Regions from separate parts of the Parasphingorhabdus sp. genome, predicted to be linked through region 1. Evidence: predicted binding sites of a transcription regulator. Region 1 holds the regulator's gene; the other holds the start of a gene.
The links. The regulator LexA, encoded in region 1, represses DNA repair genes until DNA is damaged. The targets are predictions, from matches to a motif close to GTTCCNCNCTTGTTCT.
Positions count from the first base shown of each region.

Region 2: AC6I9Z_RS10670 (DNA recombination protein RmuC) is a predicted target of LexA. The motif match lies at 1,159-1,174, and genes of this name have one in related genera.

Region 1 is NZ_AP041068.1:2,495,156-2,498,289, forward strand. It holds gene moaC (cyclic pyranopterin monophosphate synthase MoaC) at 1-100, shown strand, start outside; gene AC6I9Z_RS12345 (molybdopterin molybdotransferase MoeA) at 97-1,281, shown strand; gene lexA (transcriptional repressor LexA) at 1,348-2,040, shown strand; gene AC6I9Z_RS12355 (ComEC/Rec2 family competence protein) at 2,059-3,134, opposite strand, start outside.
Region 2 is NZ_AP041068.1:2,164,244-2,167,377, forward strand. It holds gene recR (recombination mediator RecR) at 1-477, shown strand, start outside; gene def (peptide deformylase) at 529-1,086, shown strand; gene AC6I9Z_RS10670 (DNA recombination protein RmuC) at 1,192-2,583, shown strand; gene AC6I9Z_RS10675 (COG3650 family protein) at 2,615-3,025, opposite strand; gene AC6I9Z_RS10680 (TrmH family RNA methyltransferase) at 3,080-3,134, opposite strand, start outside.

The DNA.
Region 1 (3,134 bases):
GTATGACATGTCCAAAGCGATGCAGAAAGACATGGTGATTAGCGATATTCGCCTGCTCTCCAAATCAGGCGGAAAATCAGGAGACTGGACCGCCGAATGAAGCCGCTGCTGCCCCTGGAAGAAGCGCAAGAGCGCCTGATTGCCATGGCACAGCCCTTGCCTTCTGAAACCATTGCCATAGGTGATGCGCTGGGGCGTTATCTTGCAGAAGACGTCATGGCTGGTCGCGATCAACCGGCAGCAGACATGTCAGCAATGGATGGATATGCCATCCGCTTTGAAGACCGCGACGGTCCCTGGCAACTGGTCGGCGAATGCAAGGCCGGAAGCCCGCCCTGCCCAGCAATACTGCCGGGTCAGGCCGCCCGCATTTTCACCGGTGCCCTGCTACCCGAGGGCGCCGATACGGTTGTCATGCAGGAAAATGTCGAGCCGGATGGTGACAATATTGTCCTGACCAGCGATCCTTCTCCTGTCAAAGGCCGTCATGTCCGCTTTCAGGGCGGCGACTTCAAGTCTGGGGATGTGTCGCTAAAAGCTGGCATTCAGCTCAATGCCGCCGCCTTGGGTCACGCCGTCATTGCCGGTTCGGGCAGCGTCAGCGTGGGTCGCCGTCCCAAAGTCGCGATCCTCTCCACCGGCGACGAGCTGGTTGCCCCGGGCACGGATACGAAGCCGCACCAGATACCGGCAAGCAATGATGTCATGATCGCCGCCATGCTGTCACAGCTGCCAACAATAACCCGTTGCATCAGCCGGATAAAAGATGATCTGGATAGCCTGTGTGAAGCGCTGGAAAGCGCCAGGGACTGCGATGTCATCGTCACCATAGGCGGCGCTTCGGTGGGCGACCATGATCTGGTGGCGCCTGCGTTCAAACGGCTTGGCGGGCAAACGGATTTCTGGAAAATCGCGATGAAACCGGGCAAGCCGCTCATGGCCGGGAAGCTGGGTAACAGCCTTGTCCTCGCCCTGCCCGGCAATCCCGGCTCCGCCTTTGTGACGGCAACCCTGTTTCTGGTGCCTCTGATCCGCTATCTTGCAGGTGCGCAAAGCTATATGCCCGTCATGCAAACGGCGCAAACCAGCACGGTGTTGCCCGCCACCAGCCAGCGCGCCGAGTTTCTCCGCGCACAGCTTGTCGACGGCGCCATTGCCGCCTTTGACAGCCAGGACAGCGCCAAGCTTTCGATACTGGCAGCGGCCAACGCCCTGCTCTTCCGTCCTCCGCACAGCCCGGAGCAACCCGTTGGCGCAGAGGTTTCGTATATCGCCATCTAAAATGCTTGACTTGGCACGGTTTGTTTCATAATTGTTCCTTATTCGTTCCCGATAAGGACATGAAACATGCTCACACCGAAACAACATGAACTGCTTTGCTTCATTCATAACAGTCTGGAGGAATCAGGCGTATCCCCCTCTTTTGAAGAGATGAAGGATGCATTGGGCTTGAAGTCAAAATCTGGCGTTCATCGGTTGATCAGCGCTCTGGAAGAACGCGGCTTTTTGCGCCGCCTTCCCAACCGGGCACGAGCCTTGGAAGTGACCAAGCTACCCGAAGGCGGTAATTTGAAACCGGCTGCTTCCAATGTCATAAACATTGCCCCTGAGCAGGCTCCCTCAGCACCGATGAAAGAAATTCCTGTCGCGGCCAATGATGTGATCGAAATTCCGCTTCATGGCAAGATTGCAGCAGGCGTTCCGATCGAAGCCCTTGAAGGTCAGTCCGCGCTCAGTGTTCCAGCGGCATTGCTGGGCTCCGGCGAGCATTATGCGTTGGAAGTTTCCGGCGATTCGATGATCGAAGCGGGTATATTGGACGGCGACTATGCGCTTATTCAACGCACGGAAACAGCGCGTAACGGCGAAATCGTCGTTGCGCTGGTCCATGATGAAGAAGCTACACTGAAATATCTGTTCAAGGATAATGGACAGGTCCGCCTTGATCCCGCAAATCCAGCCTATGAGCCACAGATATTTGGCGCAGGAGAGGTGCGGATACAGGGCAAAATGGCCGGACTGTTGCGGCGCTATAACTAACGATAGCTGGGTACAGTTTTATTCAGGGCTGCCTTTGATTTCTGCCGCTATTTTGGAAGTTTTCTCTTTCGGCTGCATATTTTTGGGCTCAGTGAAGCGCGTCCATTGATGACGCCCGGAACGGCCCAAAACGGTTCCAATCTTTTGGTTCTCCAGATCTATCGTCATACCGCCAACCTGGCCCAATAAAATACGATCCGCCTTAAGCCAGCGTGGCTGACAACTGATAGGGAGGCGCCGTTCGCTGATCACAATATCGGCACGCCGGCAGGCCGCTGACAGCGCCATGGCCGGAATATAGTAAGAGCTGCGCGTTGCAACGATCACCCAGTCTCGGCCTTCCCCCTCCATGATAACTGTGCAGCTATCTGCATTACACTGCGCATTTGGCCAGTCCTCTAGGGCCGTGGCTTCCCCATCAATCCCGGCATTTTCCAGCAACATGTCGCGAATGAAGTCACCGCTGCGCGTGCGAAGCATCGCCAGCTCCCCCGCGTCATTGCGGATCCCGACATGACGACCATCTCCGGTAATGTAGAGATCAGGAGCGCGGGTCGTGGCTATCATCAGGACACCAATTGCTATAGGAGCAAGACCGCAGATACGCCAAGACTGACTCCACAGGGCCAACCACAAGCCACCGGCAATCACTAACCCAAACGCGGCCAGTGGCATGGTCGGTAGCATGGTTACTGATCCCGGTCGACTGGATACATAGTGGGCCAACACCAGCAGACTGCTCAGCGCCTTTTCACATAACCACCAGAACGGTGCACCCAAACCAACCGTATCAAGTAGCAATGCCAATGCTTCCAGAGGCATAATCACAAATGTTGTCAGCGGAATAGCGATGATATTGGCCAGCGCGCCATAAATGCCGGCTTTGTGAAAATGGAACAACGCAATGGGCATCAATGCCAGCTCGACGACCAGACCAGTGAGGAAAAGCGCCAATATGATCCGCCCCAGTCGCCTGAGAAGGACTTCCTCCCGTCGTGCGAACAATGCCTTTATTCTAGGGTGTTCGTGCATCGCAATAATCGCGGTGACAGCGGCAAAACTAAGCTGAAAGCTCGGTCCGACAAGGGATTCCG
Region 2 (3,134 bases), 330 kb from region 1:
TTGGCGGCGATGGAAAAGGTTGATGCCAATCTTGTCACCTGCGCCATTTGCGGCAATGTCGATACACAGGACCCCTGCCAGATTTGCAGCGATCCGCGGCGGGATCCGAAATCACTATGTGTGGTCGAGGAAGTGTCGGATCTGTGGGCGCTCGATAAATCGCGTCTCTTTCCCGGCAAATTCCACGTTCTGGGCGGGCGGCTGTCGGCATTAGACGGCGTGAGACCCGAAGATATTGCCATCGATAAGCTGATCAAGCGGGTGGAGCAAGGCGGCATTGACGAGGTCGTTCTGGCCATGAATGCCACATTGGAGGGCCAGACCACCGCCCATTATATTGCCGAGCGGCTCGAAAATTATCCATTGCGTCTCAGCCAGTTGTCCCATGGCATACCGGTGGGCGGCGAACTTGACTATCTTGATGAAGGGACATTGGCGCAGGCGCTGCGTTCGCGCAGACCTATTAGTGGCGATTGAGCGTGGTCACCAGTCCTTGACGAATCCCGGTAGAATCCCTAAATTTCGCGCATGTCCATATTACCTATTCTTGAAGTTCCCGATCCGCGCCTGAAAACCGTTTCAGAGCCGGTTACCGTGTTTGATGACGAGCTGAAAACGCTGATCGCCGACATGTTTGAAACCATGTATGACGCACCGGGCATTGGCCTTGCCGCGATTCAGGTGGGTGTTCCCAAGCGGATATTGGTCATCGACCTGCAAGAGCCTGTGGAACATGACCATGAACATGGCGAGCATTGCGATCATGACCATGAGGTCGTTCGCGATCCCAAAGTGTTCATTAACCCCGAGATTCTCAATCCATCAGAGGATTTGAATGTCTATAGCGAAGGCTGCCTTTCGGTGCCTGAACAATATGCCGACGTAGAGAGGCCTGCGACCATAACTGCACGCTGGCAGGATGAGACCGGGAAACAATATGAAGAACAGATGGACGGCCTGCTCGCGACCTGTTTGCAGCATGAGATGGACCATCTTGAGGGCATATTGTTCATCGACCATCTGTCCCGCCTGAAGCGGCAAATGGTACTCAAAAAACTGGCAAAGCACCGCAAGGAAGCGGCCTAGTCTGGTTGTTCAGCCATCCTGAAGCAATTTCAGGACAAAAGCCCTGTTGCATGTAAGCGCCCCACAGTCTAGGTTCTCCTTTCGTTCCAATTGAAAGGGCTTGTCTTGGACGCTGTTGTCGCTCTCCTGATAGCTATTGTTACTCTCGTTATTGGCCTAGTTGCAGGCTGGTTTATGGGCGGCCGAGCGGCTTCGGCTTCGAGCAAGGCTGCCGAAGAAACAGCCACATCACTCAGATCCATGCTGGATGGCGTACAGGCGGAGCGGGATGAAGCGCGATCCGAGCGTGATTCCATTCGCGATGATCGCGATCAGGCGCGGCAATCTCTCGCTTCTCTAGAAGCAGATGCGCGTAACCATGAAAAACAGCTGCAGCAATTGACCGAAGCGAAAGAAACGCTGTCTGCACAATTTTCCGAAGTTGGTGCGAAGATGCTCGAAACCGCCCAGCGCCAGTTTCTGGAACGCGCCGATCAACGGTTTGACCAGGCCAATGAAAAAGGCGGCGAGAAAATCGCCAAGTTGCTGCAACCGGTTAATGAACGGCTTTCTGCATATGAAGAAAGTATCCGTAAAATCGAGAAAGAACGCACCGAATCCTATGCCGGAATTACGGCAACTATCGAGCAAGTGCGCCAAGGACAGGACCGCGTGCAGCAGGAGGCGGCACGGCTTGTTAACAGCCTGCGCAACGCGCCAAAGTCGCGCGGACGCTGGGGCGAGCAGCAGTTAAAAAATGTGCTCGAAACTTGCGGCCTGTCGGAACATACCGATTTTGTGACAGAGCAGAGCATTGACACCGATGAAGGGCGTCTGCGTCCCGATGCAGTAATCAGCGTACCGGGTGGCCGAAAGCTGGTCATCGATGCCAAAGTCTCGCTCAATGACTATCAGGACGCGTTTGAGGCGGAGGATGATGATGCGCGCAGTTTTGCAATGGCGCGGCATTGCAATTCGATGAAAGCTCATATCGATGGCCTGTCCAAAAAAGCCTATTGGGACCAGTTTGAAGATGCGCCCGACTATGTGATCATGTTTGTGCCTGGCGAGCATTTCCTTTCCGCTGCGCTGGAGCATGAACCAAATTTATGGGATCATGCTTTCGAGAAAAAGGTACTGCTCGCGACGCCCACCAATCTGGTGGCGATAGCGCGCACCGTTGCTGGTGTATGGCGGCAGGAGAAAATGGCGGCAGAGGCCAAGCAGATCGGGCAGTTGGGCAAGGAAATGTATGACCGGCTAGCCGTGGCTGGCGAACATCTCAAACGCATGGGGTCGGGCCTTGGCAGCGCAGTCGGTAATTACAACAAATTTGTCGGCAGTTTTGAGCGCAACGTCATGGCGACGGGACGGAAGTTTGCGGAACTCAACATCGAGACCGGAAAAAAGGAACTTGAGCCGGTGGCGGAGGTTGAGGCCTTGCCGCGTTATTCCAACGATGTGGAAGCCGCGCTCATCGAGGACGACCGGGACGTCAAAGACGAAGCTGCAGAATAAGCGCCGTCCTAGGACCTGTCTGCAGGGCAGCTTATGGCGTGTCGGGACCGGATAATATCTCGCCGCCGCAACCATCTAGATAACCGGTGCCGCTGACGGCTGTTCTGACCGTATCCGCATATACGCGGTCACTCATACCATCACTGCATTCTGTGCCGGATGTTATGGTGAGGGTGATGTTATGCTGATCGCTAAAGCCCTTAACTTCCCAGCCTGTTGCAGTTTTTGTCATCCTTTGCACGGGCAGGGTGAAATCATTGGTTGCTTCCATCGAGCTATAGATGATTTCATCGCCATTGACCTCTACGGCCCAACCTGGCTCTGTGCCGATGGCTTTATATTCGGACAGTTTTTCTTCGGTTACCGGTGCGTCCTGCGCTTTGTCGCCACAAGCCACCAACAATAACGACAGAACTGGTGTGAGTAATATTGCTTTTTTCATGCTTCTCTCTCCCAGAATTGAGATAGCATATTGATCACTATTGATGAACAGCGATTATTTACGCCGTTGGTTTAGCACTTCGTAGGCCATCACAGCGCTGGCAACCGCC